DNA from 2 places in the Streptomyces sp. NPDC047042 genome. Region 1 is predicted to be linked to the other one. Evidence: predicted binding sites of a transcription regulator. Region 1 holds the regulator's gene; the other holds the start of a gene.
The links. The regulator HrcA, encoded in region 1, represses chaperone genes, less so after heat shock. The targets are predictions, from matches to a motif close to TTNGCACTCNGNNNNNCNGAGTGCNAA.
Positions count from the first base shown of each region.

Region 2: a site for HrcA is predicted at 4,497-4,523, ahead of groL (chaperonin GroEL). Genes of this name have one in related genera too.

Region 1 is NZ_JBEYVP010000027.1:34,904-50,608, reverse strand. Features, by position in the region: gene ABZ855_RS29425 (S41 family peptidase) at 1-1,206, opposite strand, end outside; gene ABZ855_RS29420 (hypothetical protein) at 1,267-1,833, opposite strand; gene ABZ855_RS29415 (16S rRNA (uracil(1498)-N(3))-methyltransferase) at 1,890-2,633, opposite strand; gene ABZ855_RS29410 (nitronate monooxygenase) at 2,630-3,706, opposite strand; gene dnaJ (molecular chaperone DnaJ) at 3,785-4,921, opposite strand; gene hrcA (heat-inducible transcriptional repressor HrcA) at 4,922-5,938, opposite strand; gene ABZ855_RS29395 (MBL fold metallo-hydrolase) at 6,139-6,918, shown strand; gene ABZ855_RS29390 (DUF3097 domain-containing protein) at 6,950-7,780, shown strand; gene hemW (radical SAM family heme chaperone HemW) at 7,892-9,124, opposite strand; gene ABZ855_RS29380 (ATP-binding SpoIIE family protein phosphatase) at 9,167-11,338, opposite strand; gene ABZ855_RS29375 (AMP-dependent synthetase/ligase) at 11,607-13,481, opposite strand; gene lepA (translation elongation factor 4) at 13,826-15,705, opposite strand, start outside.
Region 2 is NZ_JBEYVP010000010.1:12,606-28,310, forward strand. Features, by position in the region: gene ABZ855_RS13210 (trehalose-6-phosphate synthase) at 1-469, opposite strand, end outside; gene ABZ855_RS13215 (glucosyl-3-phosphoglycerate synthase) at 644-1,615, opposite strand; SAM riboswitch class I at 1,784-1,935, shown strand; gene thrC (threonine synthase) at 1,950-3,257, shown strand; gene ABZ855_RS13225 (MoaD/ThiS family protein) at 3,345-3,620, shown strand; gene ABZ855_RS13230 (cold-shock protein) at 4,078-4,284, shown strand; gene groL (chaperonin GroEL) at 4,650-6,272, shown strand; gene ABZ855_RS13240 (hypothetical protein) at 6,475-7,062, shown strand; gene ABZ855_RS13245 (NADH:flavin oxidoreductase) at 7,163-8,287, shown strand; gene ABZ855_RS13250 (hypothetical protein) at 8,630-9,925, shown strand; gene ABZ855_RS13255 (DUF397 domain-containing protein) at 9,960-10,163, opposite strand; gene ABZ855_RS13260 (helix-turn-helix transcriptional regulator) at 10,144-10,986, opposite strand; gene ABZ855_RS13265 (hypothetical protein) at 11,107-11,340, shown strand; gene ABZ855_RS13270 (hypothetical protein) at 11,342-11,536, shown strand; gene ABZ855_RS13275 (DUF6355 family natural product biosynthesis protein) at 11,573-11,863, opposite strand; gene ABZ855_RS13280 (cell wall-binding repeat-containing protein) at 12,056-14,146, opposite strand; gene ABZ855_RS13285 (hypothetical protein) at 14,375-14,965, opposite strand; gene ABZ855_RS13290 (GNAT family N-acetyltransferase) at 15,098-15,631, opposite strand.

The DNA of each region.
Region 1 (15,705 bases):
GTCGTGGGAGGCGACGGCGACCCGGCTGCCGTCGGGTGCCACGGCGAGGCCGAGGACGCGGCCGAGCTGTCCGGCGGCGAGCCGGCGCGGCGGCGCCCCCGGTGCGGTACCGGTCGCGGGGGCGAACTCCAGTGCGTCGTCACCCTCCGCGTCCGTCACCCACACGGCCCACTCCTCGCCGTCCGCGCGGAAGGCGCGGGGCAGCCGGGCCCGTACACCGTGCCCGGAGGCGAGGACGCGGGCGGGGCCGGAGCGGTGGGTGACCCAGTGCACCGAGCCGCGCACCCCGATGGCGCTGCCGCGTCCGGTGTGGTCCGGCGCGCCGGAGCTGAACCACCGGGAGGCGCTGACGGGATGGGGCTGGAGGTCGACGCGCTGGCCGCCGAGCCGGATGTCGAGGAGTCGCGGCTCGGCCCCGTCCAGGTCGTCGAGGAGCCACAGTTGACCGGCGGAGGAGTACACGACCCGGCTGCCGTCGCTCGCCGCATGCCGGGCGTAGAAGCCGTGGAGCGGGGTGTGACGTCGCAGGTCGGACCCGTCGGCGAGGGAGGAGTACAACGCCCCGACACCCTCGTGGTCGGAGAGGAAGGCGATGCGCTCCCCCACCCACACCGGGTACTCGATGTTCCCGTCCAGCTCGGCGTGCAGCCGTACGAACTCGCCGGCGCCCTCCCGGTCGATCCACAGCTTGCCCGCCGTACCGCCCCGGTAGCGCTTCCACCAGGCGGCCTCGCGCCCCATGGGAGCGGAGAGGAGAACGGTCGCTCCCGGCCCGCCCTGGACGACATCGCCGACGGGCCCGTACGGCAGGAGAGTTGCCGGGCCGCCGTCGAGCGGGACGGCGCGGGCCCAGGAGCGGCGCAGGCTGGCCTGGCCCTGGGTGCTGATGGCGAGGACCCGCCCGTCGGGGGTCCAGCCGCGTACCTGGGTCCGCCAACTGCCCCAGTGGGTGAGCCGCTTGGCGGGTCCGCCGTCGATGGGGGCGACATGGACCTCGGGGGCGCCGTCGCGGGTGGAGGTCCAGGCGAGGCGGGTGCCGTCCGGGGAGAAACGGGGATGGTTCACCGGTACGTTGTCGGCGCTGACGCGCCAGGCCCGGCCGCCGTCGAGCGGGGCGACCCAGACGTCGTCCTCGGCGGTGAAGGCGACCGAGTCGCCGTGCAGATGCGGAAACCGGAGATACGCAGGCGAAGAGGGCTGAGTCACCCGATCACCCTAAGCAGCGGGCACGCCCCCGGACAGAGGTTTGGATCACTTCATGCCTGCTCATTTACCCTCGACGGGCCAGCAGTTCGGGTTCTTCTGGCAGTAGACGGTCTTCGTCGCGGTGACGGTCACGGTCGGTTCGGGCCGCCCGTTGTCCGGGGGACGCCAGGTGGCGCGCGGGGTGCTGGGCGCGTCGCAGTTGCCGAGTCCGGTGACGCGGAACCACTGCTTGCCGGCGACCTTGGCGGTGAGGTCACCGCGTACGCATCTGCCGTCGACCGCGCGCGTCACTTTGCCGTCGACGGTGATGTCCTTGCCGCCCTTCGTCTCGCCCCGGCACTCGACGCTCGCGACGGTGCTCGCGCTCGGCGAGGGCGAACTCCCGGACCCGGACGCCTTGTTGCCGCCGTTGACCGAGGCCGTGCAGGTGAGCCACTGGACGTCGACGTCCCGTCGCTCGAGTTCCTTCGTCGCGGTCTGGTCGGTGGTGAACGCCACCGTGGCCGAACTGAGTCCACCGGGATCGCAGGCGACGATCCCACTCACGCCGGCCACCACGAGTCCGGCCGCCGCGACCACCCGGCGGCTCCTGCGCGGCCGGTGCCAAATCCGTCTCATAGCCCCCATGTTGGGCAGCCTGCCACCGCCGGGCCCCGCCCCGGAAGGCGTGTACCGGACAGGGTCTAGGACCAGCGTCCGGTGCGGCCGAGCAGCAGTGCCGTAGCGGCGGTACCGGCGGTCGAGGTACGCAGCACACTGGCCCCGAGCCGGTACGCCTTCGCCCCCGCCTCCTCGAAGAGGGCCAACTCCTCGGGGGAGACGCCGCCTTCGGGCCCGACGACCAGCACGATCTCACCAGCGGAGGGGAGTTCGGCGGTCGCGAGCGCGGCGCTGGGGTACTCACGGTCCTCGTGCAGTACGGCGGCGAAGTCGGCGTTGGCGAGAAGTGCGGCAACCTGCTTGCTCGACGCGGCGTCCGCGACCTCCGGGAAGCGCACCCGGCGGGACTGCTTGCCGGCTTCCCGGGCGGTGGCCCGCCACTTGGCGAGCGCCTTCAGCCCACGGTCGCCCCGCCACTGGGTGATGCACCGGGAGGCGGCCCAGGGAACGATGGCGTCGACCCCGGTCTCGGTCATCGTCTCGACGGCCAACTCGCCCCGGTCGCCCTTGGGAAGAGCCTGGACGACGGTGATACGCGGAGACTCCACCGCCTCCTCGACGACCGCGCCGAGCCGCAGAACCAGCTGGTCCTTGCCCTCGACACCGACGACCTCGCCGTCCGCCCAGTGTCCGGCGCCGTCGGTGAGGACGACGGCCTCACCGACCCGCAGCCGCTTCACGGAGACGGCGTGACGGCCTTCGGGCCCGTCGAGGACGTACTGCCGGACGTCGGGGAGGTTCTCGACGACGAACACGGGCGCGGTCATGAGCTCGCACCCCCGCCCAGCAACGCGTCCCGCGCGACCTCGATCTCGTCGGCCAGCACCCGCACCAGCTCGCCCGCCGGAAGGTCACGGGCCATCCGGTGCCCCTGTCCCGCCCACAGCGCCATGCCCTGCGCGTCGCCCGACGCGGCGGCCTTCTTGCGCAGGGGCGAGGTGAGGTGGTGGACCTCGGGGTAGGCGGCGGGCGCGTACGGGCCGTGCTCGCGCACGAAACGGTTCACCAGCCCCCGGGCCGGCCGGCCGGAGAACGCGCGCGTCAGCTCCGTACGGACGAAGAGGGGGTTCGTCAGCGCCTGCTTGTGCAGCGCGTGGGCGCCGGACTCGGGGGTGGCGAGGAACGCGGTGCCGAGCTGGGCGGCGCTCGCGCCCGCGGCGAGGACGGCCGCGATCTGGCTGCCGCGCATGAGCCCGCCTGCGGCGACAAGGGGCAGGTTCACGGTCTCGCGGACCTGCGCGAGAAGGGAGAGCAGCCCGATCGCGGCACAGTCGGCCTCGGGGTTGTCCCGGTGGGTGCCCTGATGGCCACCGGCCTCGGCGCCCTGCACGATCACCGCGTCGGCCCCGGCCCGCTCCACGGCGAGGGCCTCCTCGGCGGTGGTCGCGGTGACCAGGGTGAAGGTGCCCGCGCGGCGGAGGGAGTCCAGTACGTCGGGGCTCGGCACCCCGAAGTGGAAGGAGACGACCGCCACCGGGTTGTCGAGGAGTACGGCGAGCTTGGCGTCGTACCCGTCGTCGCGTCCGCTGTCCGGGTCGCCCAGCTCGGTGTCGTACCAGGTGGACTCACCCGCGAGCTGGTGGGCGTACACCTCGACGGCGGCGGGGTCGGCATACTCGGGCTGCGGCATGAAGAGGTTCACGCCGAAGGGACGGCCGGTGAGTCCGCGCAGGGTCTTGATCTCCTGGTACATCCCGTCGGCGGTCTTGTACCCGCCGGCGAGGAACCCGAGCCCGCCCGCATCGGCGACGGCCCCGGCCAGCTGCGGGACGGAGACGCCGCCCGCCATGGGGGCCTGCACGATCGGGTGAGGAAAGAGATCGGTCAGTGCGGAGGACATGACGGCATGTTGTCACGTCCCCCGCACAAGTCCGAATCAGGCCTTACCCCCAGCTCCCGCAGGGGCGCGGCCCCGTCCTCAGCGCCCGTTGAAGGCGTCCTTCAGCCGCGAGAACAGCCCCTGCTGCCCAGGCTGGAACTGCCCGGTGGGCCGCTCCTCACCCCGCAGCTTCGCCAGTTCCCGCAGCAACCGCTCCTGCTCGGGATCGAGCTTCGTGGGCGTCATGACCTCGACATGGACGATGAGGTCACCGCGCCCGCCGCCCCTCAGGTGCGTGACCCCGCGCCCGTGCAGCGGGATCGACTGCCCGGACTGGGTGCCGGGACGGATGTCGACCTCCTCGAGCCCGTCGAGCGTCTCCAGCGGCACCTTCGTGCCCAGGGACGCCGCCGTCATCGGAAGGGTCACCGTGCAGTGCAGATCGTCTCCGCGCCGCTGGAACTGCGAGTGCGGCAGCTCGTGGATCTCGACGTACAGGTCACCGGCGGGACCGCCGCCCGGGCCCACCTCGCCCTCACCGGCGAGCTGGATCCGCGTACCGTTGTCGACACCCGCGGGGATCTTCACGGTCAGCGTCCGCCGCGACCGCACCCGCCCGTCGCCCGCGCACTCGGGGCACGGCGTCGGAACGACCGTCCCGAACCCCTGGCACTGCGGGCAGGGCCGGGACGTCATGACCTGGCCCAGGAAGGACCGCGTCACCTGGGACACCTCACCCCGGCCGCGACACATGTCGCAGGTCTGGGCGGAGGTCCCCGGCGCGGCACCCTCACCGCTACAGGTGCCGCACACGATGGCCGTGTCGACCTGGATGTCCTTGGTGGTCCCGAAGGCGGCCTCGTCGAGCTCGATGTCGAGCCGGATCATCGCGTCCTGGCCGCGCCGCGTACGCGACCTCGGCCCGCGCTGGGACGCCGTTCCGAAGAACGCGTCCATGATGTCCGAGAAGTTCCCGAAGCCACCGGCGCCGAAGCCGCCCGCGCCTCCGCCGCCCGCCTGCGAGAGGGGGTCGCCGCCGAGGTCGTAGACCTGCTTCTTCTGCGGGTCCGACAACACCTCGTACGCGGCGTTGATCTCCTTGAACCGCTCCTGCGTCTTCGGATCGGGGTTGACGTCCGGGTGCAGCTCGCGGGCGAGCCTCCTGAACGCCTTCTTGATCTCGTCCTGGGACGCGTCGCGGCGCACGCCGAGTACGGCGTAGTAGTCCGTGGCCACTTACGACTCCGCCAGGATCTGTCCGACGTACCGTGCCACTGCGCGTACCGCTCCCATCGTTCCCGGGTAGTCCATGCGGGTCGGTCCGACCACGCCGAGCTTGGCGACTGCCTCGCCGCCCGAACCGTAGCCGACCGACACGACGGACGTGGAGTTGAGTCCCTCGTATTTGTTCTCGTGACCGATTCGCACGGTCATGCTCGAATCCCCGGCCTCACCAAGGAGTTTGAGAAGTACGACCTGTTCCTCCAGGGCTTCCAGAACGGGTCGGATAGTGAGGGGAAAGTCATGGCCGAAGCGGGTCAGATTGGCCGTTCCGCCGATCATCAACCGCTCCTCGGTCTCCTCGACGAGCGTCTCCAGAAGAGTGGAGAGCACCGTCGCGACCGTCCCCCGGTCCTCCGCCTCGAAGGCGTCCGGGAGATCCTGCACCAGCTGCGGCACGTCCGCGAACCGGCGGCCCGCGACCCGGCTGTTGAGCCGCGCGCGTAGATCCGCCAGCGACGTCTCCCCGAAGGGCGCCGGGCAGTCGATCATCCGCTGCTCCACGCGGCCCGTGTCCGTGATCAGCACGAGCATCACGCGCGCGGGAGCGAGCGAGAGCAGCTCCACATGCCGGACGGTAGAACGCGTGAGCGACGGATACTGCACGACGGCGACCTGCCGCGTCAGCTGGGCAAGCAACCGAACAGTCCGCCCGACCACATCGTCGAGATCGACGGCACCGTCCAGAAAATTCTGGATGGCACGCCGCTCGGGGGCCGTCATCGGCTTCACACCGGCGAGCTTGTCGACGAAGAGCCGGTAGCCCTTGTCGGTCGGGATGCGCCCCGCACTGGTGTGCGGCTGGGCGATGAACCCCTCGTCCTCCAGCGCCGCCATGTCGTTGCGGACCGTCGCCGGGGAGACCCCGAGGTTGTGCCGCTCGGTGAGCGCCTTGGACCCGACCGGCTCCTCGGTGCCGACATAGTCCTGGACGATGGCGCGCAGCACTTCGAGCCTGCGTTCACTGAGCATCCGCGCGCACCTCCAGCTGCTGTCGTCGTCCCTGAGCGCTGCTCTTCACTGACCAGCCCTGGCACTCTTCGCGTGCGAGTGCCAGAGTTCCCCGGCCCAGTGTACGGCTGTCGGGTACGCCCCCGGCAAGGGCGGCCTGCGCCGACCTGCCGACGTGTACCGACCTGTCCTGCGATGTCGCGTCCGGCTAGCGTCGCCGCATGAAAGCGACTTGGGAAGAGCCGCGGTGGGAAGACCTGGGCTGGGAACGCCTGGCGGCCGGGGCCGGACGGCGCCGGCTGCCGGTCTGGGACTGCACGGTGGGGCTGGTGACCTGGCCGGGCGGCGCACTCCTGATCGACGCGGGATCGAGCCTCGCGGAGGGCGCGAAGGTGCGTCTGGAGGCGCAGAGGCTCGCCGGGCGCCGTGTGGACTTTCTCGCACTCACCCACCCCCATTTCGATCATATTTTCGGAGCGGCGGCGTTCGCGGGCGCGCACATCTTCGCGGCAGCGGCAGAAGCCGCCGCCCCCACTCCCGACGTCTACGGAAAAGCGGGCCGCGAGGCATTGCGTGCGGACGCGGTTCACAACGGCCTGGACGCCCCCTCGGCGGAGGAGGCGGCGGACACCCTCGTGACCCCGCACCAGTACGTACGCGGAAACCTCACGATCACGCCCCCCGGCGCCCCGGAAGTCCTCCTGACAACCACCCCCGGCCCCGCCCACACCCACCACGACCTGGTAGCGGTCGTACGCCCCCGCAACGCCCCGCCGGTCGTCTTCTGCGGCGACCTGGTCGAGGAGTCGGGCGACCCCCAGGCGGGCCCCGACGCCGTGCCGTCCCACTGGCCGACGGCCCTCGACCGCCTGCTCGCCCTGGGCGGCGAGGACGCGCTGTACGTCCCCGGCCACGGCGCGGTGGTGGACGCCGCGTTCGTACGGGCCCAACGGGACGCGCTGGCAAGCCGTTTCGGCGTGTCGCGACGGGCGGTGGACTGAGGGCGAGGGGGCTTCTCCTATCGTCATCCGAATGCGCCAGTACTCTCCGGACCTGACCCCGCCCTGGAAGAAGCCGAAGCCCGTACCCCAGGTCCCGGCCGAACCGGGCCTGGTGGTCGAGGAGCCCGGTACGGGCTTCTGCGGCGCGGTGATCCGCTGCGAGGCGGGCACGGTCACCCTGGAGGACCGCTTCGGCAAACACCGCGTGTTCCCGCTGGAACCGGCCGCCTTCCTCCTGGAGGGCAAACCGGTAACGCTCGTACGCCCCGCCGCCCCGTCCCCCTCTCTCCGCCCGTCCCGTACGGCTTCCGGTTCGCTGGCGGTCCCCGGGGCCCGGGCGCGGGTGGCCAGGGCGGGGCGGATCTATGTCGAGGGCCGTCACGACGCGGAACTGGTCGAGAAGGTGTGGGGAGACGACCTGCGGGTGGAGGGCGTGGTCGTCGAGTACCTGGAGGGCATCGACGACCTCCCCGCGATCGTGACCGAGTTCGCCCCGGGCCCGGACGCCCGCCTGGGCATCCTGGTGGACCACCTGATCCCGGGCACGAAGGAGTTCCGGATCGCACAGTCGGTGACAAGCGAACACGCACTGGTGGTAGGCCACCCGTACATCGACGTATGGGAGGCGGTGAAGCCGGCATCACTGGGAATCAAGGCCTGGCCCCGAATCCCCCACGGCGAGGACTGGAAAACAGGCGTGTGCCGCGAACTGGGCTGGCCGACCAACACGGGCGCGGTATGGCAGGCAATCTTGGCAAGGGTGAACTCGTACAGGGACCTGGAACCAGAGCTGCTGGGCTCTGTGGAGCGGCTGATCGACTTCGTCACTGACGCCAGCATTTCCAGCCCGTCCGGCGTTTGAGGACAAGGCCCGTTCAGGGCCGTAGGGGGGTCTGGGGGCACAGCCCCCAGGGATGGGACGGGTAGGGGCGGCGGGGGCGAGAACAACTCAGCCCCGCAGCAGCACACCCCCTCAGTCCACCAAATCCCGAACCACCGCATCAGCCAACAACCGCCCCCGCAACGTCAACACCCCCCACCCCTCCTCAAACGCCCCCGCCTCCAACAACCCCTCCCGCAACGCCCTCCCCGCAGCCACCAACCCCGCCTCCCGCAACACCCCCAACGGCACCCCCTCCCGCAACCGCAACTCCAACAACACCCGCTCGACCCGCCGATCCTCCTCCGACAGCACCTCGCGCCCCGCCCCCGGCGACCGCCCCGCCGCCAACGCCCCCGCGTACGCCCCCGGATGCTTCACGTTCCACCACCGCACGCCCCCCACATGACTGTGCGCCCCCGGCCCCGCACCCCACCAGTCGGCGCCACGCCAGTACAGCTCGTTGTGAAGACACCGGGCCGCCTCCGACGTAGCCCAGTTCGACACCTCGTACCACTCGAATCCCGCCGCCCCCAGCACCTCGTCGGCGATCAGATACCGATCAGCGTGGACGTCGTCGTCGGTCATCGGAACCTCGCCCCGGCGGATACGCCGAGCCAGCTGCGTACCCTCCTCCACGATCAGCGCATAGGCGCTCACATGGTCCGGCCCGGCCCCCAGCACCGCGTCCAGCGAGGCCCGCCAGTCGTCGTCGGACTCCCCGGGCGTGCCGTAGATCAGGTCGAGGTTCACATGTTCGAACCCCACCGCTCGCGCCTCCGCGACACACGCCTCGGGGCGCCCCGGCGTGTGCGTACGGTCCAGCACCTTCAGCACATGCTGCTTCGCGCTCTGCATCCCGAAGGAGATCCGGTTGAAACCCCCCTCGCGCAGAGTGGCCAGATATCGCTCGTCCACGGACTCCGGATTCGCCTCGGTCGTCACCTCGGCGTCCGCCGCGAGGCCGAACTCGTCACGGATCGCCCCCAGCATCCGTACGAGGTCGTCGGCGGCCAGCAGTGTGGGCGTACCGCCTCCGACGAACACCGTGCGGACCTCGCGCGGGTCGTCGCCGAGGACCTTCCGGGCGAGCCGGACCTCGTCGATCAGGGTGTCCGCGTAGTTGTCGCGGGAGGCGAGGACACCGCCCGTGCCGCGCAGCTCGGTCGCGGTGTAGGTGTTGAAGTCGCAGTAGCCGCAGCGGGTCGCGCAGTACGGGACGTGGAGGTAGAACCCGAGGGGACGATCCGCCGCCCCGGCGAGCGCGGGGGCGGGGAGGGCACCGTCGTCGGGGACGGCCTCGCCGTCGGGAAGTGCGGAGGGCATGTCTCCCATTGTCCAGCACCGCCACGGGTGTCCCGGGCGCCGTCACCCGGTCTGCAGCACCAGCAGTGCCAGATCGTCCTCCGGCGGCTGCTCCCCGAACTCGTGCACGAGCCGGCTGATACGTTCCGCGATCAGCTGAGCGCTCAGCCCCGCGCAGCCCGCGAGGGCGCTCGCCAGACCGTCGCCGTCGTCGAACTGGCGGGGCCCGCAGCGCCGCTCGGTGACCCCGTCGGTGACGCACAGCAGGCTGTCGCCGGGCCACAGCTCGAAGCTTCCGCTGGTGTACGTCTCGTCCTCGACGACCCCGAGCAGGGTCTGCGGTTCGGCTGCCGTGAGGACCTCCCCGCCCGCCCGGAGCACCAGCGGCAGCGGATGCCCGGCCGAGGCGAGGGTGCAGCGCACGCCTCCGTCGAAGGGGACGAGTTCGCCGTACAGCAGGGAGAGGAAGCGAGTCTGCGGCCCCTCACCCGGCCGTACGGCGCCCAGGCCGCCGGGGACAGCCGAGGCGAACGAACCCCCCGCACCCCCTGTCGGCCCCGCCGCGGCACCCGGTGGCCCGTGGCGCCCCTCCGCCGCGACGAGCGCGCGGGCCGCCGCGTCCGCCGTCTCCGTGGCGTCGTCGAGGAGCAGTTGGTTGAGGCGGTCGAGGACATCGGCGACGCGGTAGCCCTCGCGGGCGAGCAGCCGCAGCCAGGGCCGGGCGAGGCCGATCACCACGGCGGCCTCGGGCCCCTTGCCCTGGACGTCGCCGACGGCGAAACACCAGCGGCCGGCGCCGGCCGGGAAGAGGTCGTAGAAGTCGCCGCTGGGCCCGCCCTTGTCGCAGGGCTCGTAGACGAGGGCGCTGCTGATGCCGGGGATCTCGGCGACGGCGCCGGGCAGCAGCCCGCGCTGGAGGATACGGCTGATGGTGGCCTGGCGGGCGTACTGGCGGGCGGCGCCGACGGCGAGCGCGACGCGGCGGCTGAGGTCCTCGACCAGGCCGGTGACCTCGTCGGGGAAGCAGATCGCGCCGGCGCGCCCGATCACCAGCGTGCCGAGCGGCCGACCGCCGGCGACCAGCCGATAGGCGAGCGCGGCACCGGTGTCCTCGCGCCCCGGCCCCCCGCCACACGCGTCTTCGCGCGCGTCTTCGCGCGCGTCTTCGCGTGCCTGTTCGTGCACGTCTCCGAGCGCGTCGCCGGGCCACGGCACGGGAACGGGCCCGGTCCTGGAGGTGTCGGGCGGGCGCGGCGGGTCCTTCTCCAGGGCGCCCCGCAACTCCTCGACCCGCTCCTCGCTGCGGTGCCACACCCCGGTGAGCCGCGGCCCGGGTCCGACGTACCCGCCGCTCCCCCAGCGTCCGCCGTTCCCGCCTCCGCCTGCTCCGCCGCCGTCGCTCCAGCTCCCGCGTCCCATGGACTCGTCCTCCAGCCACACCGCGCACCAGTCGGCGAGGCGCGGGACGAGGAGCTGTGCGGTGAGCGCGGCGACATGGTCCTCGTCGAGGTGCCCGGCAAGGAGGTCGGAGGCCTCGGCGAGGAAGGAGAGGGCGCCGTGATCGAGCCACTCCTGGTCGTGCGGGCCGCGCTGCGGCTCGGGGGCGGGGACCTCGCCGGCCCGTAACCCGCGACCGAGGGCCTGCGTGTCGTCGTACGCCTCGAAGTCGTCGTCGGTCCTCGTCCCCTCGGCGGGAAGCCGTGCCCAGACGGTCTTGACGCCGGTGCGGTAGGTGACTCCCCAGGCCTCGGAGAGCACGGAGACGAGGCGAAGGCCACGCCCGTACTCCGGTATGTCGTACGGAAGTTCGACACCGCCGTCCCGAGGCGCGCGGGAGGGATGATGATCGGACACCTCGACGAGGAGCACGGGACCCTTCCCCCCGGCCCCTACCTCACCGCCCTCGGCCTCCGGTTCACCCGAGGTCTCCAGTCGGCACGCCAGTTCGACATCCGTCCCCGCGTGGACGACGGCGTTGGTGACGAGTTCACTGACGACCAGCATGGCGTCGTCGATGAGCCGCTCCGGCAGCGATGCGGCGCCGGGCAGGCCGAGTTGGGCCCATTCGGCGAGGGCCGCGCGTACGAGGCCACGGGCCGCGCCCGCCGCGAGAGGGCCGCCGCCGAGCGTGGCGTGCACAACCGCGCGCCGGTCCGCACTCCGGCGCGCGGGAATGCCGGGCGCCGGGGACGGCGCACGGGAGACGGTCTCCCGTTGCGTCGGAATGACCCCCATGGGCAGCTCCCCGGGCAGCTCGTACGAATACACCTCAATGGACGCGGACAGAGTGACAGACCGACCACGCCCATAAGCGCCGAGTTACCGAAGTGGGCCACCATGAATAAGAACAGTGCTACGCAAGTGCTCAGAGACGGACAGATTCCGCCGAAGTAGGGCCGCCGACAGGCAGGCCCTGCAGGGGCGCGGGGAACTGCGCGACAAGCCGCAACCCACCCGCAGCCGCCGCACGCCCCCGCACCCCACGCCCCCCTTGCGCCTCCCTTTACGCCTCCCGAGACCCCGCGTACATCTCGTCGATCAAGTACTTGTACTCACGCTCGACCACGGGCCGCTTCAACTTCAGACTCGGCGTGATCTCCCCGTGCTCCACATCGAGATCCCGGGGCAACAACCGGAACTTCTTGATCGTCTGCCACCGCTGAAGCCCCTCGTTGAGCTCCTTGACGTACCCCTCGACCAGCGCGACCGTCCCCGGCGCGGCCACCACCTCCGCGTACGACTTCCCCTCGAGCCCGTTGTCCTTGGCCCAGCCGAGAATGGCCGGCTCGTCGAGGGCGATGAGCGCCGTGCAGAAGTTCCGGTCGGCCCCGTGCACCAGGATGTTGGAGACGTACGGGCAGACCGCCTTGAACTGCCCCTCGACCTCCGCCGGCGCGATGTACTTGCCGCCCGACGTTTTGATGAGGTCCTTCTTGCGGTCGGTGATCCGCAGATAGCCGTCGGGCGACAGCTCGCCGATGTCACCGGTGTGGAACCAGCCGTCGGACTCCAGCACCTCGGCGGTCTTCTCGGGCAGACCGTGGTAGCCCTCCATGATCCCGGGCCCGCGCAGCAGAATCTCGCCGTCGTCCGCGATCCGCACCTCCGTACCGGGCAACGGCTTGCCGACCGTGCCGGTGCGATAGGCCTCGCCGGGGTTGACGAAGGACGCGGCGGAGGACTCGGTGAGGCCGTAGCCCTCCAGGATGTGGATGCCCGCGCCGGAGAAGAAGAAGCCGATCTCGGGCGCGAGGGCGGCCGATCCGGAGACACAGGCGCGCAGGTTGCCGCCGAAGGCCTCGCGGATCTTGGCGAAGACGAGGGCGTCGGCGACCTTGTGCTTCGCGGAGAGACCGAAGGGCGCGGACGCGGTGCCGGTGCGCCGGAAGTTGTCCTGGCTGACCTTGGCGTACTCGCGGGCGACACCGGAGGCCCACTGGAAGATCTTGTACTTGGCGCCGCCACCGGCGCGCGCCTTGGCCGCGACCCCGTTGTAGACCTTCTCGAAGATGCGCGGCACGGCGGCCATGTACGTCGGCTGCACGACCGGAAGGTTCTCGATGATCTTGTCGACGCGGCCGTCCACGGCGGTGACATGACCGACCTCGATCTGACCGGAGGTCAGCACCTTGCCGAACACGTGCGCGAGCGGCAGCCACAGGTACTGGACGTCGTCCGGGCCGACCAGTCCGGTCGCGGCGATCGCCTTCGCCATGTAGGACCAGTTGTCGTGCGGCAGCCGGACGCCCTTGGGGCGACCGGTGGTGCCGGAGGTGTAGATCAGGGTCGCGAGCTGGTCCTTCGTGATGGCCCCGACCCGCTCCTTGATCAGGTCCGGGTGCTTCTCCAGATACGCGGCACCGCGCTGCTCGAGCTCGGCGAGCGTGAGCACACCGTCGCCGGTCTCGACGCCGGCCGGGTCGATGACCACGACATGGGTGAGTTCGGGGAGTTCGGCGCGCTTCTCCTGCGCCTTGGCGAGCTGGCTCGCGTCCTCCGCGATCAGCACCTTGCTGGCGGAATCGGCAAGGATGAAGGCCGACTCGTCGGCGTTGGTCTGCGGATACACGGTGGTCGTGGCCGCGCCGGCGCACATGATGCCCAGGTCACCGAGGATCCACTCGACCCGGGTGGCGGCGGCGAGCGCGACGCGCTGCTCCGGCTGCACGCCCAGTTCGATGAGGCCGGCGGCGATGGCGTAGACCCGCTCCGCGGTCTGCCCCCAGGTCAGCGACTTCCAGTCGTCCGGGCCCTCACCGGCGGCCGGCGGCACCGGGTAGCGGTAGGCCTCGGCGTCCGGCGTGGCGGCCACTCGGTCCAGGAAAAGACCGGCTACGGACGGCGGACGGTTCTCGATCAAGGTCTGTGTGTCGCTCACGACATCCTCCGGGGCCCGCGGCAATGCGGCGGCTGGCTCATTTGCGGCTGTTGTTACTGCGTCTTCCCGGGGGACGACCCCCGGACCCCCAGCAGAAAAGCAGGTCAGCAGGGTGCGACCGACATGCACATCACGAGGCGAACCTGAGTGACTCGCGAGTAACTACCGAGCAGAGATCAGAGTAAGGCGCGACCGCCCGGTGCGTAAGGGGCGACGGGCCGTCACTTCCTACAGATGGCGACTGTTCGCTTCCTACAGCCCCGACGGTAAGGACACGAACGGGGGCCCACCGCGTTCCTACGCGGCGAGCCCCCATTCTCCCGATCGCACACCACCGATGTCGGCTACTTCTTACCCTTGCCCGACCCGGCGTTGTCGTCGCTCGACAAGACGGCGATGAAGGCGTCCTGCGGAACCTCCACAGAGCCCACCATCTTCATCCGCTTCTTGCCCTCCTTCTGCTTCTCCAGCAGCTTCCGCTTGCGCGAGATGTCACCGCCGTAGCACTTGGCGAGAACGTCCTTGCGGATCGCGCGGATGGTCTCGCGGGCGATGACCCGCGATCCGATGGCGGCCTGGATGGGCACCTCGAAGGCCTGCCGCGGGATCAGCTCGCGCAGCTTGGCGACGAGCCGCACCCCGTACGCGTACGCCGCGTCCTTGTGCGTGACCGCGGAGAACGCGTCGACCTTGTCGCCGTGCAGCAGGATGTCGACCTTGACGAGGCTGGAGGTCTGCTCACCGGTGGGCTCGTAGTCCAGCGACGCGTAGCCCCGGGTCTTGGACTTCAGCTGGTCGAAGAAGTCGAAGACGATCTCGGCGAGCGGCAGCGTGTACCGGATCTCGACCCGGTCCTCCGACAGGTAGTCCATTCCGATCAGCACACCGCGCCGGGTCTGGCACAGCTCCATGATCGACCCGATGAACTCGGACGGCGCGAGGATCGTCGCCCGTACGACGGGCTCGTAGACCTCGCTGATCTTCCCCTCGGGGAACTCGCTCGGGTTGGTGACGATGTGCTCGGAGGTGTCCTCCATCACCACCCGGTAGACCACGTTGGGCGCGGTGGCGATGAGGTCGAGGCCGAACTCCCGCTCGAGTCGCTCGCGGATGACGTCGAGGTGCAGCAGGCCCAGGAAGCCGACCCGGAAGCCGAACCCGAGGGCGGCGGAGGTCTCGGGCTCGTAGACCAGCGCGGCGTCGTTGAGCTGGAGCTTGTCGAGGGCGTCGCGCAGCTCGGGGTAGTCGGAGCCGTCCAGCGGATAGAGCCCGGAGAAGACCATGGGCTTGGGGTCCTTGTAGCCGCCGAGCGCCTCGGTCGCCCCCTGGTGCAGGGTCGTGATGGTGTCACCGACCTTGGACTGACGCACGTCCTTCACGCCGGTGATGAGATACCCCACCTCACCGACCCCGAGCCCGTCGGCGGGCAGCATCTCGGGCGAGTTGGTCCCGATCTCCAGCAGCTCGTGCGTGGCCCCGGTGGACATCATCCGGATCCGCTCACGCTTGGTGAGCTGCCCGTCGATGACTCGTACGTACGTCACGACCCCCCGGTACGAGTCGTACACGGAGTCGAAGATCATGGCGCGGGCGGGCGCGTCCGCGACCCCGACGGGAGCCGGCACCTCGGCGACGACCCTGTCGAGCAGGGCGTCGACGCCCACACCCGTCTTGGCGGAGACCCTGAGCACATCGTCCGGGTCGCAGCCGATGAGGTTGGCGAGCTCCTCGGAGAACTTCTCCGGCTGGGCGGCCGGCAGGTCGATCTTGTTCAGTACGGGGATGATCTTGAGGTCGTTCTCCATCGCCAGGTACAGGTTGGCGAGGGTCTGGGCCTCGATGCCCTGGGCGGCGTCGACGAGGAGGACGGTCCCCTCACAGGCCGCGAGCGACCGCGAGACCTCGTAGGTGAAGTCGACGTGTCCCGGGGTGTCGATCATGTTCAGGATGTGGGTCCTGCCCTTCTCACCCCCGTCCCCGCCGGTCGGGGCCCACGGCAGACGCACCGCCTGGGACTTGATCGTGATGCCGCGCTCGCGCTCGATGTCCATGCGGTCGAGGTACTGGGCGCGCATCTGCCGCTGGTCGACCACTCCGGTCAGCTGGAGCATCCGGTCGGCGAGCGTGGACTTGCCGTGGTCGATGTGCGCGATGATGCAGAAGTTGCGGATCAGAGCCGGGTCGGTACGGCTCGGCTCGGGCACATGGCTAGGGATCGCGGGCA
Region 2 (15,705 bases), on a different contig from region 1:
GGTCGGGGCGCAGCTCGCGCAGCATGCCCGGGACCAGGCACAGGTGGTAGTCCTGGACCACCACCGACGCGCCCTCGGCCGCCTCCGCCGCCAGAGCCTCGGCGAACGCCCGGTTGTAGGCCTCGTACGACGCCCACTGGCGCCGGAACTCCGCGTCGAAGACCGGCTCCAGCGGGGTCTGGTACAGCATGTGGTTGACGAACCACAGCACCGAGTTGGCGATGCCGTTGTACGCGTCCGCGTGCACGTCGGCCGGGATCGCGAGCATCCGCACCCCGGGCTCGCCCGCTCCCCGCCGGACCGCCTCGCGGTCGCCGTCGCCGAGGGCCGAGCAGACCCACAGGGCGTCCGCGTCCGGCCCGATCGCCGACAGCCCGGAGACCAGCCCGCCGCCGCCACGCCGGGCGTGCAGCGAGCCGTCCTCCTGGACCTCGTAGGTGATCGGGCCGCGGTTGGACGCGACCAGCACGCGGTATCCGCCCGCCCGCTCGTCCTGTACGCCCGCCACACCCGGCACGCCTTGCACTTCCTGCTCACCCTGCGTCGAAGCCATACGCCTGAACCTAGCCCGGGCCGGAAACGCTCAAACGTACAGGCGTACGTACCGGCCGTATACAAGCCGCACGGGTGGCGTTGCGCCGGGCTACGCGACCTTCCTTCCCGCGTACTCCGCGATCTCCGCCATCGGCGGGCGTTCCTCCGTGTCCACCGAGTACGTACGCGGCTCGAAACCGTCCTCCCCGCGTTCGAACTGGGTGAGGGAAGGGCGGATGAGATGGCCCCGGGCCAGCCTGAGCTGGGCGGTGCGGTAGATCGCGGCGGCCATCCGGCCCAGGGCCTGGCCGTCCTGGTGGCGGTGTTTGCGCACTCCCACGTCGACCTGCGCGAGCGCGTCCAGACCGACCAGGTGCAGGGCGTCGATCAGCATGCCCAGCTCCACGCCGTAGCCGACGGGGAACGGGAGCTGTTCGAGGAGCGAGCGGCGGGCCGCGTACTCGCCGCCGAGCGGCTGGACGAAGCCGGCCAGCTGCGGCCAGTGCATGTTGAGCAGGGGGCGGGCCATGAGTTCGGTCACACGACCGCCCTGGCCGGCGGTCCTGCCGGAGGCGAGCGAATTCAGCTCGGTGCCGAGCGGGCGGTCGTACATCGCCTTGACGAGGTCGACACCCGGGTCCGTGAGCAGCGGGCCCACGATCCCGGAGACGAACTCCGACGAGAACTCCTTCAGGTCCGCGTCGACGAAGCAGACGATGTCCCCGCTGGTCACGAGCAGCGAGCGCCACAGCACCTCGCCCTTGCCCGGAACCGCCGGGATGCGCGGCAGGATGTCGTCGCGGTGCACGACCCGGGCGCCCGCAGCGGCGGCCACCTCGGAGGTACGGTCGGTCGATCCGGAGTCGATGACCACGATCTCGTCGACCAGCGGCGCCTTCAGCATCAGGTCCCGGCGGATGACGGCGACGATCTCGCCGACCGTCTCCTCCTCGTTGAGCGCGGGCAGGACGACACTCACCGTGGCGTTGGAGGAACGCTTCGCGGCGATCAGCTTCTTGAGCGGGCGGTCGCGGGCGGCCCAGGAGCGCGTGCTCAGCCAGCGCTCGACGTCTTCCAGCACGTGCGGCTCTCCCTTACGTTCGTGGGGGGAAGCGCGATCTTGTATCTCGCGGTTCGGACGGCTCCCACCACCATCCAAGCCTTCGGTTACAGTCTTGAACAACGCGGGTGACCATCGCATGTCCGAGGGCAGCGGCGTTCACAAGCTCACAACCTGACAACTTCATACCGCTCATCCAGAGGGGCAGAGGGATACGGCCCGATGAAGCCCCGGCAACCCTCCAGTCGGCACTCGTGATCCGCTAACGGTCAGCGAGGCTCCCGGCTCGGGAAGGTGCCAAATCCGTCTCACGGCGAAACGCGTCGTGAGAAAGATGAGGAAGGGTTTCGCCTCCATGGCTGCGCAAACTGCCGAGAGCACCACGACCGGCTCCGTCACCTCCGCCGTTCCCCCCGTCGATCTCGGCCCCGCCGCCGCGCTCTCCTGTCGCGAATGCGGCCACCGGGTCCCCCTCGGTCCCGTGTTCGCCTGCGAGGAGTGTTTCGGCCCGCTGGAGATCGCCTACGACTTCTCCTCGTACGACACCGAGGAACTCCGCAAGCGCATCGAAGCGGGACCCGCGAACATCTGGCGTTACGCGCCCCTCCTGCCCGTCCCCGCGGACGTCGCCGAGAAGCCGAACATCAACCCCGGCTGGACCAAGCTCGTCAAGGCCGACAACCTCGCCCGCGAGCTGGGTGTCGACGCCGGCAAGCTCTTCGTCAAGGACGACTCCGGCAACCCGACCCACTCCTTCAAGGACCGGGTCGTCGCCCAGGCCCTGGAGGCCGCCCGCGCCTTCGGCTTCACCACCCTCTCCTGCTCCTCCACGGGCAACCTGGCCGGTGCCGTCGGCGCCGCCGCCGCCCGCGCCGGCTTCCGCTCCTGCGTGTTCATCCCGCACGACCTGGAGCAGGGCAAGGTCGTCATGGCCGCGGTGTACGGCGGCGAGCTCGTCGGCATCGAGGGCAACTACGACGACGTGAACCGCTTCTGCTCCGAGCTGATCGGCGACCCGGCCGGCGAGGGCTGGGGCTTCGTCAACGTCAACCTGCGCCCGTACTACGCGGAGGGCAGCAAGACCCTCGCGTACGAGATCTGCGAGCAGCTCGGCTGGCGGCTGCCGGACCAGCTCGTCGTGCCCATCGCCTCCGGGTCGCAGCTCACGAAGATCGACAAGGGTCTGCAGGAGCTGATCAAGCTCGGGCTGGTCGAGGACAAGCCGTACAAGATCTTCGGTGCCCAGGCGGAGGGCTGCTCGCCGGTGTCCGTGGCCTACAAGGCCGGGCACGACGTCGTACGGCCGCAGAAGCCCAACACGATCGCCAAGTCGCTGGCGATCGGCAACCCGGCGGACGGGCCGTACGTGCTGGACATCGCGCGGCGGACCGGGGGTGCGGTGGAGGACGTGAACGACGAGCAGGTGGTCGACGCGATCCGGTTGCTCGCGCGCACGGAGGGGATCTTCGCGGAGACCGCCGGGGGTGTGACGGTGGGGGTGACGAAGAAGCTGATCGAGAGCGGGTTGTTGGATCCGACGCTCACGACTGTTGTGCTGAACACCGGGGACGGGCTGAAGACGCTGGACGCGGTTGCCGATGTCGGGCTGACCGCGACTATTCGGCCCAGCCTTGAGTCGTTCCGGGAGTCCGGGCTCGTTTAGTCGTTTGTTGTCTGCGGGCCGGTGGGGGCTGGTCGCGCAGTTCCCCGCGCCCCTTAAGGGGCGCTCCACCTGACCGGAGGTTTCATCGTGAGCGTTAGCGTCCGTATCCCTACCATCCTTCGTACCTACACCGGTGGGCAGGCCGAGGTGAGTGCCGAAGGGGGGACCCTTGGGGAGGTCATCGCCGATCTGGAGAAGAACCACACGGGGATCGCCGCCCGGGTGCTCGACGACCAGGGGAAGCTGCGTCGGTTCGTCAACGTGTACGTCAACGACGACGACGTCCGCTTCGAGCAGGGGCTGGAGACGGCGACGCCGGACGGCGCCGGTGTGTCGATCATCCCGGCTGTGGCCGGAGGCTGAGCCGCGAGGCCGTGATACCCGCCAGTAGTAACCGTCGGTAACATCGGTTACCGAGAGTTCATCGAATTGCCCCCTCCGTGAGAGAAACGGAGGGGGCAATTCTGTATGGTTGAGCGCGGTACAGTTGGGGAAGCCGCACCATCTCGCTCGCCGCACGCGTATTAATTCCTGCCGCGCACCCAACGAGAAGTAGCCAAAGTGTGCAGGCCTTTTGCGTTTTTTGTTCTCTTTGTGGGGCCCGGCTTGCCCTGAATCCGCGTGAATTCTCCGCATATTTCCTGACCTGGCGTGCCCGGATTTCTCGTCCGATTGACCTGTTGCAGAGGGCAGTTGGACAGATACATTCGGCCGCGGTCGACGCGTTCCGGCGCACACCTCCACCGGTTGGGGGGGTGAGGTCTGACCCGGATCCGCGAAGTGCGGGTCCGTGCAAGGGCCAGTAATAGGGGAGTTAGGCATGGCTCAGGGCACCGTCAAGTGGTTCAACGCGGAGAAGGGGTACGGCTTCATCGCGGTCGACGGTGGTGCGGATGTTTTCGTCCACTACAGCGCGATTCAGATGGACGGCTACCGCACCCTCGAGGAAGGTCAGCGGGTCGATTTCGAGATCTCGCAGGGCCAGAAGGGGCCGCAGGCGGACATGGTCCGTCTGGCGACCAGCTGAAGCAACGCGCCGGCGCACCGCAAGCGACGTTCTTCTTCCTTCGTTGAAGGATTCGATGGGCTCGTACCTCGTGGGACCTCACGGGGTGCGGGCCCATCGGCATGTCCACCGACCGTCGGCGCCATGCCTACCGGCGCGTAGGTACCCGCCGTTCACCTGGGGATCTTCGAGAGCCGCTTGCACTCGGCAGGGGCGAGTGCTAATCATTGGCGTTAGCACTCTGAAGGTGAGAGTGATAACGAAGGACCGGGTGGGTGAGGCCCGCAGGCCAGGTGGTGCAAGGAACCACAGGGCAGGCAGGCCGTCCGTCGCGGGCGCCAGCGCGGTCCGGAGCAATCCACCCCAGTCCGGGAGGACCACTTCACATGGCCAAGATCATCGCGTTCGACGAGGAGGCACGGCGCGGTCTCGAGCGCGGGATGAACCAGCTCGCCGACGCCGTCAAGGTCACCCTCGGCCCCAAGGGCCGGAACGTCGTCCTCGAGAAGAAGTGGGGCGCCCCCACGATCACCAACGATGGTGTTTCCATCGCCAAGGAGATCGAGCTCGAGGACCCGTACGAGAAGATCGGCGCCGAGCTGGTCAAGGAAGTCGCGAAGAAGACGGACGACGTAGCCGGTGACGGCACGACGACCGCGACCGTCCTGGCCCAGGCGCTGGTCCGCGAAGGCCTGCGCAACGTCGCCGCGGGTGCCAACCCGATGGCGCTGAAGCGCGGTATCGAGAAGGCCGTCGAGGCCGTCTCCGGTGCGCTGCTCGACCAGGCGAAGGAGGTCGAGACCAAGGAGCAGATCGCTTCGACCGCCTCCATCTCCGCCGCCGACACGCAGATCGGCGAGCTCATCGCCGAGGCGATGGACAAGGTCGGCAAGGAAGGCGTCATCACCGTCGAGGAGTCCCAGACCTTCGGTCTGGAGCTGGAGCTCACCGAGGGTATGCGCTTCGACAAGGGCTACATCTCGGCGTACTTCGCGACCGACGTGGAGCGCATGGAGGCGTCGCTCGAGGACCCCTACATCCTCATCGCCAACTCCAAGATCTCCTCGGTCAAGGACCTGCTCCCGCTCCTCGAGAAGGTCATGCAGTCGGGCAAGCCGCTGCTGATCATCGCCGAGGACGTGGAGGGCGAGGCCCTCTCGACCCTGGTCGTCAACAAGATCCGCGGGACCTTCAAGTCCGTCGCGGTCAAGGCCCCGGGCTTCGGTGACCGCCGCAAGGCGATGCTGAACGACATCGCGATCCTCACGGGTGGCGAGGTCATCTCCGAGGAGGTCGGTCTCAAGCTCGAGAACACCTCCCTGGACCTGCTGGGCCGTGCGCGCAAGGTCGTCATCACCAAGGACGAGACCACGATCGTCGACGGCGGCGGCTCCGCCGACCAGGTCGCCGGCCGGGTCAGCCAGATCCGCGCCGAGATCGAGAACTCGGACAGCGACTACGACCGCGAGAAGCTGCAGGAGCGCCTGGCGAAGCTCGCCGGCGGTGTCGCGGTCATCAAGGCCGGCGCCGCGACCGAGGTCGAGCTCAAGGAGCGCAAGCACCGCATCGAGGACGCCGTTCGCAACGCGAAGGCGGCCGTCGAGGAGGGCATCGTCGCCGGTGGTGGCGTGGCCCTGCTCCAGGCCTCCCAGGTGTTCGAGAAGCTGGAGCTCGAGGGTGACGAGGCGACCGGCGCCAACGCCGTGCGGCTCGCGCTGGAGGCCCCGATCAAGCAGATCGCCGTCAACGGTGGTCTCGAGGGTGGCGTCATCGTCGAGAAGGTGCGCAACCTTCCCGTCGGCCACGGCCTCAACGCCGCGACCGGTGAGTACGTCGACATGATCGCCGAGGGCATCATCGACCCGGCGAAGGTGACGCGCTCCGCGCTGCAGAACGCCGCGTCGATCGCCGCGCTGTTCCTCACCACCGAGGCCGTCATCGCCGACAAGCCGGAGAAGGCGTCCGCGCCGGCCGGCGGCGGCATGCCGGGCGGTGACATGGACTTCTGATCCCCCGAGGATCGGCAGTTCATCGCGTACGAGTTCGAGGGCGGCACCCTTCCTGAAGAGGGGTGCCGCCCTCGGGCGTTTGCGGGACCATTGGGGCGTGCTGTTCGGGGGATCAGGCGGGAGACGCGGCGGTCGGACCACTGGGGGACCAGGGGACTCGGGCCAGCCGGGGCCGCCCCCTGAACCGCCGCCCGACCCGTCGATGCCGGAGCGCACGCCGCTGAAGGGGCGCGGGGTGCATTCGGCGTATGTGTACGTCGGGGCCGGGCTGTTCGTGGCGTCCGTGCTGGTGGTGGGGACGATGCCCGCGCTGCTGGTGGAGGGGGGCGGGACGGGGGGTGGGGGTGACGTGTGGTCGTCAACCACCTGGACACTGCCCGTGCCCGACCCGACGTACGAGGTCCAGGAACCGAACGCCTTGCATGAGCTCCTGCGGGGCGTGGACATCGGATCGGTGTCGGCGATCGACGTCGACCGGACGCCTCCTGGGGCCGGCGAGTCGTGGGACGTAGCCGTACAGGAGTACAGGAACGGCAAAGACGTCGCCAGGCTGGTGGGGCGGACCCTGGTGAAGGCGCCGGACGGCACGGTCGTCTCGTCGCCGGACATGTGCGCCAAGTTGCTCGGCGACATCGACAGCCGCGCGAAGCTCGTGCCCGTGTCGCCCGACGACACCGTCTGTCTCCGTACCGACGAAGGGCGCGTCGCCAGTGTCGTTGTCACGGCTGTGGGGAGTGGTGGTGGGGTCGAGGCCGAGGTGACCGTGTGGAAGTGGCTCGGATCACAGTGAGTCGGGCTCGGGTGCGGAATGAGCCGGCACCCGGCGGAGTTGATGCACATGCATGCATGTGCAGTCCGTTCCCTTCCGTCCCCTTCCGAGGAGCCCCCACGTGACAGCCCCCGCCCAGACCTCCCGCGCGGCCCAGGTCCTCTCGCGCCCCCTGACGGTGAACGGCCTGACCGTGCCGAACCGGATCGTGATGGCGCCGATGACCCGTGAGTTCTCGCCCGGCGGCATCCCCGGCGAGAACGTGGCCTCGTACTACTCGCGCCGCGCGGGCGCCGGCGTCGGTCTGATCGTCACCGAGGGCACCTACGTCGGACACGACTCCGCCGGTGCCAGCGACAACGTCCCCCGGTTCCACGGCGAGGAGCAGCTCGCCGGGTGGGCGAAGGTCGCCGAGGCCGTGCACGCGGCCGGCGGGAAGATCGTGCCGCAGCTGTGGCACATCGGCATGACCAGGGAAGCCGGGCAGCCCCCGTACACCGACGCCCCGCCGGTCGGCCCCTCCGGGCTGCGGCTGGACGGCACCGCCGGTGGCGGCAAGGAGATGACGCAGGAGGACCTGGACGACGTCATCGACGCGTTCGTCGCGGCCGCGGTGGCCGCCGAGCGCATCGGCTTCGACGGGATCGAACTGCACGGCGCCCACGGCTACCTGATCGACCAGTTCCTGTGGGCGGGCACCAACCGCCGCACGGACGCGTACGGGGGTGACCCGGTCGCCCGTACGAAGTTCGCGACGGAGATCGTGGCCGCCGTACGGGAGGCCGTGTCCGCGTCCTTCCCGATCATCTTCCGGTACTCGCAGTGGAAGGGGGGCGCCTGGGACGCCCGCCTGGGCGAGACCCCCGAGGAGCTGGAGTCGATCCTGACCCCGCTCGCGGCGGCCGGCGTCGACGCCTTCCACGCCTCCACGCGCCGCTACTGGCTCCCGGAGTTCGACGGCTCGGACCTCAACCTGGCCGGCTGGACGAAGAAGCTCACCGGCAAGCCGACGATCACGGTCGGCTCGGTCGGCCTCGACGGCGACTTCATCAAGGGGTTCTCGGGCGAGGGCTCCCCGCTCAAGAGCATCGACGACCTCCTGGACCGCCTGGAGAACGAGGAGTTCGACCTCGTCGCGGTCGGCCGCGCGCTGCTCCAGGACCCGGAGTGGGCGGCGAAGGTGCTCGAGGGCCGGACGGGTGAGCTGAAGGCGTACGACGCGGCGGCGCTGGGGTCGTTGAGCTGACCTGACCGCAGCTGGGCGAGGACGAACGCCGAGCTGAGGTCAAGTTCGTCGACACGGAGCTGCCGTGACAGCACGAGGCCCCGGGCGGTAGCGCCCGGGGCCTCTCAGTGCCGATTCCGTTCCGGCGGACGCGGTCGTGCCGGTGAGTCGGACCTTCGCGTGACTCGCATCCTGCTGTCCGGCAGGTGCAGCCGAGGCTGCGCCGCCAGCAGGCCCTGTCCGTGGCCGCGCGGAGCGGGACGGCCGATCGGACCGGGAGTCTGGCCGGTCGGCCGTCGCGGTGACCCCGGAGGTGCGCATAGCGTCATCGCAACCAGACCACCGCGCTGTGAGGGGAACTTGATGGAACAGCAGGGGACGGACGGCGCCCACGCCGACAACGGCTCAGTCATGATCGGGGCGGCCACGGAGTTCGAGCCGGACGTCATGGATCTGTTCGTGGAGGCACTGCGCCGCGCGGTCAAACGCGAGTTGCCGGCCGTGGGGACGGACACCCTGCTCGGGGCCCTCGTGTCCGGGGAGACGGACGCCGGTGACGCGATCACCCCGGGGATGCGGAAGGCCGGTTCGCTCAGCGGTCTCATCGACGGCCGGGCGGGCCGCGGTTGGGTGAGTGACGACGAGGCGAGCGGTGTCGGTGAGGGTGCCGATGAGGAGGAGATCGAAGCTGCCTGGCGTGAGGCCCGGTGGCGTTACGGCCTCAGCGCGGGCGGATCGGCTCCGGACAGCGGCCCGGTGCCACCCGGGACGACCGGGGCGGCGCACTCGTGCCTCCTGCTCGCGATCAGGTCGGCCCGCGCCGAGGGGGCGATCTCTGTGCGCTGTCGGCATGTTGCCCGTGCCCTGGTGGAACTGCCGGACAGCAGGGCACGGGAGGCCATGGTGCTGGAGAGGCTGGACCTCTCCGCCGCGGCGAACGCGCTCGACGCGCTCGACGCGCTCGACGCGTTGGAGGCGGTGAACGCGTCGGATGCGTCGGATGCGGGCGCCTCGGCGCGGGCCGGAGGACCGGAATCCCGCGGCGTCACCCTTCTCCGGCGAGCCGGAACGCTGGGCAAGAGCGGTAACCGCCTGACCCGCGCCCTGACTTCGTGGACCTCCCAAAGCTCCGTGAACGGCTCACCGGTTCTGTTCGCGGTGACTGTCGAGGCCATGCGGCAGGCGGTACGGTGCGGGCGCGGCGCGGTGGAACCGCTGGATCTTCTGCTCGGGATACTGGCCCTGGACCGGGCCCTGTTCGTCGCCAGGCGCTCGCTTCCCGCGAGTCTGGCGAAGGCCAACTCCGCGCCGGAGTTGATGCGCCGGCACGGGGTACGACAGTGCTCCCTGGTCTTGGCGGCCTCGACGAACGCCTCGGCTGCCGCGGTCACTTCGGCTTCGGCGGGCCGTGCCGCAGGTGATCCCGACAGCGACTTGGTACGTCCGTCCGCCGCCGCCGACCGGGTCGTGGCCGTGGCGCGACTGTCCGCCGCCGAGCACGGTTCGCCCACGGTCGGCACGGTCCACCTGCTGGCCGCGCTGCTCGACGAGTCGGCTGCGGACACGGACGCCAACATGACAGTCGTACGACTGCTGGCCGCCGACCAGGTCGATGTGGCGGCGCTGCGGGCGGAGTTGGGGCTCAGGCTGGGCGCATGACACCCGGGATCCCAAGCTTGGGATCCCGGCCGGGTCAGTTGTCCCGAGGCTGCTTGAGGTCTTCGACAAACGCCTCCCACGCCTCCGTCCGGAACGCGAGCGTTGGCCCCCGGCGGTTCTTGGAGTCTCGTACGGGGACGTGGGTGGGGTGGCCGTCGGAGACTTCCAGGCAGTCGGCGCCGTCGCCGCCGCTGTAACTGGACTTGTACCAAGTGTGGTCAGAGCTGGATCGCTTCATGGGAGTAATCCTCTGCCACTGACTCGACCAGGGCCAGAGATTCCTGCGGGGGGAGAGCGTTGGCTCTGATCAGGTCGAAGGTCAGCTCGTGGCGGGTGACGGTCTCTCGGTCGTCCAGCAGCTGGCCCATGCCGACGCCCTCGACGTAGGCGAGCGGAGGGGCGTCCGGAAAGTACATGAGCTTGATGCCGCTCGGCAGGGAGCCGACCGCGCCCGCGCTGAACGGGAGCACCTGCATGATGATCCGGCGGTGATGTGCCAGGTCTGCCACGCGGCGGAGGACCTGTGCCATGACCGCAGGTCCGCCGACGGGGCGGCGTAGGGCGGCTTCCTCGAGAACTGCCCACAACAACGGCGTTGTTGGATCGTCGAAAAGGCGGGTGCGTTCCATACGGGTCGCTACCAGCTCGTCGATTTCCGTGTCCGATGCCGTCGGCCAGTAGGCGCGGAACAACGCCTCCGCGTACGCCGCTGTTTGCAGAAGGCCGGGAATCAGCGTTGGCGTGAACTGCCTGATCGAAGTGGCGAGCGCCTCCGCTTCCACCGCTTCCGTGAAGTGGTTCGGGAACCTGGACTTGGCGGAGGCCTCGCAGTTGCGGGCGAAGAACTCGCCGGTGTCGAGCATCTCGTCGAACTTGACGGCGTAGTTGTGGTGCATGCGGCGAGTCCCGCACTCCAGCTGGCCGATGAAGGAGCCGCTGACGAAGAGGGGCTCGCCCAACTTGGTCTGGCTCAGCCCCTTCTTCTCACGCGCATATCTCAGTTCAGCACCCAGCATGGCTCGGGGTGAGGAGAACGGGTCGAGACTCTTCGGTCCTGCCATGGCGGCAACTCCCTGTTGGACACATGGGGTTGTTGGGTCTTGGTGTCTGGCCAGGTTAGACGGGTGGCCGCCACTCTGTGTGGAGAACGCGAACACTCAGAGTGGAGAGGAACAGGCGCGATGGAGCTGCTGTCGAACGGGCGGTTGCAGTCGACCGAGGAGATCGTGGTGCGGTTGCGGGCCGCGCTCAAGGAGGTCGGGGTCGCCCTGCCGTCGCTGGGCGTCGACCCGGTGAGCGAAGCCGGCGGCGAGCCCTTCGCGCTGGTCGTTCTCGGGCGCTGCAACGTCCGTACGGCGACGCGGCTCGCCGCCGTGCTGGAGGGCTTGGCCGTGGGCGGCGACGAGGGTGCGTGAGGTGGCGTACGCCCTCGATGTGCGCGACGGGCGGATCGGGGAGGTCATGGGGCGCGAGGGCGGGTACGTGCAGCTGCGGCCCGTGGGTGGCGGGTGCGAGTGGGACTGTCCGCCGGAGGAGCTCAGGGAGGCGGCGCCGGGGGAGGTGCTGCGGGCGCGGGTGCGGCGGGTCAACCGGGAGGGGCGGCTGCCGTGAGGTGGCCTCCTCGCCCGGTCGACCCGCGTCAGTGGATCAACAGGTGCGGCCGGTGTAGAACGCGCCGTCGACCTTGCTGCTGCTGCCGAGCCAGGTGACGCCCGGGAGGACGCACTTCTCGTAGTTCGGGCCCCACACCTCGACCTCGATCACGATGTGCGAGCCGTCGCTGGTGCAGTGGTTGTAGTACGCGTCGCTGCCCGTCGCGTAGTACCCGCAGGGGTTGGCGGCGGCCGTGGCCGCGGGGGCGGCGACGGCGAGGACCAGGGCGCTGGTCAGGGGGCCGACGACGGCGAGGGCGGTGGTCAGGAAGCGGCGGACGTTCAAGGCTGTACTCCTGGCGGACGAATGACTCGGACACCCGCAGCATCGATGATCATCGGGTCGCCGATCCGCCACATTGCCTCGGACGAGGGACGGGGTTCACCCGGTCGTGTGGATCAAGGTTTGCGCGCTCGCGGGCAGGTCAGGTGTGATGCCCCTGCGGCCTGCCGCAGGGGCATCACACCCGCCGCCTGGCTAGCGGGCGCTGTGCGAGTCGGGCGCCGGCAGGTGCTCACCGGGGACCACCGCGAGGGCGGCCGTCGGACGGGCGGCGCCGGACGCGGAGGACGCGGACGGCGCGGAGGGCTTGGCCGGTGCTGCGGTCAGGGGTGAGAGCTGGGCGGACCGTGCCGTGGCGGACGTCGTGGGCAGCGCGCCGCCCGCCGCCCACAGGGTGGTCGTCCAGGCGCTGCTCGCCGCGATAGCGGAACCGATGCCGGTGCGGTTGGCCGACGGGTACGACGCGTTGGGGCCGAAGGCCTGCACGCCCATGATGCTCGCGGCCCGCTGGCTCAGGTAGTACGCGGTCGGCGCCGAGAGCGTGGCCCGGGAGGACCAGAGCACCGGGCCGTAGGTGGCGGTGACCGCGCCTCCGGCGATGGCGCTCTGCCAGGACCAGGTGTCCTGGACGGTGGCCCAGTTCGGCGAGGACCACCAGAAGCGGGCCAGGTTGGCGGCGACGTCCTCGTGGGTCCTGCCGCCGATGCTCCAGAAGTTCCAGACCTTGTTGAGGGTGACGTTCTCGATCGCCTTGGTGGCGTTGTAGCCGACCGTCACCAGACCCGTGGTGTTCGGGTTCAGGGCGTTCAGGTAGTTCCTGATCGAGGCGGAGACGTTCTTGCCGTTCGTCAGCAGGACCACGCCCTTGCCGCGGTATCCCAGCGCGCCGGCGGCGGCGGAGGCGGCGATCGGGTCGTGGTACTCGTTGCCGTCGGCGACGAAGATCCAGCTCGGGGCCGAGGTGATCTGCTTGGCGACCCTGACCGACAGCCCGGAGAGGTCCGTGCCGTCGAGGCGTACGGGCTTGTAGCCGAGTGCCCGCACCTGGTTGGCCACGTTGTTGGCGAGGACGCGGGTGCCGCCGTTGAGGTAGACAGAGCTGCCCCGGGGGAGCGAGCGCTTCAGTTCCGCGGCCGCGGTGTTGTCCAGCCGGCCCCCGGAGGTCAGCAGGACCGGACCCTGCTTCTCGGCGGCCAGCGCGAGCGCCGGGGCCGAGTACGTGGCGTTGCCCTTGTTGACCAGCACCGCGGACCGGGCGGCGATCAGGCCGGGCTCGTGCGTGCCGCCCGTCTTGTCGAACGTCCAGCGGGACGCGGCTCCGTCGATTCCGATGGAACCGGTGCCGTAGACCCGGGCCAGGGTGTTTCTCCGCAGCGGCTGCCACGCGGGCTTGGCGCCCTTGCCCGCCCCGGTGAGCTGGGTGGAGGTCCCGCTCGCCAGGTCGAGGACGCGGACCGTCTGTACGTCGCTGGACCAGCCCGCGTGCGAGCTGTGCGCCTCGTAGGCGATCCGTCCGCCGGCGGGGTCCCAGCTCGGGGCCGTGTGGTCGGACTCGTCCGTGGTCACCTGCTTGACGTTGGCGCCGTTGGCGTCGGCCGTGAACAGCTGGGTCCACTCGCCCACCAGGCGGGTGAAGACCAGCTGGGTGCCGTCCGCCGAGAACACCGGTGAGGAACCGGAGGTGATGATCCTCTTCAGCGCCCTGGTGTCCGGGTTGTACGTCCAGATGCCCAGGCTCTCGTAGCAGCCGTAGGTGTCGCGCCGCTCGAAGGCCAGCGTGCCCGCGGGGCTCGCCGTCGGGTGCACGTCGCACACCGTCGACGGCTCCTGCGCGTCCGTCAGCAGCGGCTCCGGCGCCCATGAGCCGTCCGAGGGCCCGTAGACGAGCTGGCCGCCCGTGCTGAACACCACGTACCGGCCGTCCAGCCAGAACGTCGGGTCCTCGTAGGCCGCGCTGGAGCGCACGCCGGTCGCCCACGGCAGAGTGATCGGCGCGGTGCTGCCGCTGACCCGGCCGGTGACCAACTGGCTCCAGCCGGCCACCAGTCGGCTGCCGTCGGGCGCCCAGTTCGGCGTGTAGCCGTAGTTCGGGATGTTGGGGACCGAACGCAGGCCGGTCCCGTTCGAGTTGACGGTCGCGATGCCGGTGCTGCCGCCGTACAGGGCGATCTGACCGGGCGTCACGGTCGCGGCCTGCGCGCCCGGTGCCACGGCGCCGAGCAGGCCGGCCGCCAACGCGGCAGCGGAGGTGAGCGCCGCGAGACTGCGGCGCGTGTGAGAACTCAAGGAAGGCCCCCCAAAGAGTGATGGATCATCGCCACCGAGCGTCTCGGCCCACCCCACCACGGCGTACTGCAAGTACAGCCCGTGCACCCCGGCGCCGACGCGTCCCGCGCGGCGCCCCGGGCGCAAATCAGTGACCGCTAGTCGGCGGCAGGACATTATGTGATGCCGCGGGGGCCACTGGAAAGCGCTTTTCGAACATCGTGCGAACAACGTGACGTGGGCCGACGCTCAGAGATCGCCCATCGGCTCGATGTCCACCTTCATCGGTGTGCCCCAGATGCGCAGCACCTCGAAGTCGGTGAACTCGTGGACCAGGCGGTAGGCGATTCCGGGGCGGGGGGAGCGGCGTTCGGCGGAGAGGTAGCGCTCGGCGTCCAGGCGGTCGCGGCGTGGGGTGCCGCAGAGCTGCCAGTTCTGGCCGGTCCAGACCTCGGGGATCCAGCGCTGCTGGGGCTGGGGGCGGTCCGCGCGGACGCCGTAGCGGGACATCGTGCGCTCGGGGGGCGCCGAGTCCGGGTCGGTGGGGCGGGCCTGCGGGTAGGCGCCGTTCTGCTCGGAGCGGCGGGCGCTGCGGCGGCGGGTCTCGCACAGGAGGCACAGGTCGACGGCGTCCTTGTCGACCGGGCCGTTCGGGTGCTCGGCGCAGCGGGTGGTGGGCGCCGAGCCGGTGACCGTGTCCTCCAGGATCGCCAGGGCCCGGTTCAGGTCGGCCTTGATCTCGTGCAGCTTCGCGTCGGTGGTGTCGCCGGTGAGCGCTTCCCCGTGCTCGCCGAGGACGCGCAGGGCCCGCCCGAGGGCGGTCAGCTGGGCGTGGTTCACGGTGTCTTTCGTCCCTTCGGCGGCGGGCGCTGCGCTCGGTGGTTCTGCGGGCAGTGTTTCTGTGGGCAGTGTTTCTGTGGGTGGTGGTCTCCACCGTCGCACAGGTCACTTACAACGTGCGGCGGGCCGCCTCTATGCCTCGAACTCCGTCAGGTCGATCGCGTGTACGAGGAGCTGGTGGTCGTACACCGGGTGGGTCGTCACCCGCTCCTCCGTCAGGCCCAGCTTGCGGATGATGTTCTCGGAGGCCTCGTCGCCCGCCCTGCTGATGCTGATCACGCGATCGAGGCCGCGGTCCTGGAGGGCGAACTCCAGGGTGGCGTGGGCGGCCTCGGATGCGTACCCCTGGCCCCAGAACTGGGAGCCGAGCAGCCAGCTGATCGCCACCTCGTGCGCCGCCTCCGGCAGGAAGCCGGGTACGGACAGGCCGACCGCGCCCGCCAGTTCGCCCGAGGCGAGGAGTTCGACGGCGAAGAGGCCGAAGCCCTCCTCGTCCCACTCCTCCTCCCAGCGCTCGATGGCCTCCGCCGTGTACTCGAGGTCGCGTACCGAGCCGTCGTCGATCCAGCGCATGACCTGGGCGTCCGCGAGGATCTCCGACAGGGGTACGAGGTCGTCGTCGGTCCAGCGGCGGAGGAGGAGGCGGGGAGTGTGGATCTCGGTCATGGCGCTCATCCTGCCCGACCGGCGAACGCGCGCCCGCATCAGAGGGTCATCAGTGGGGTCATCGGTGGGGTCAT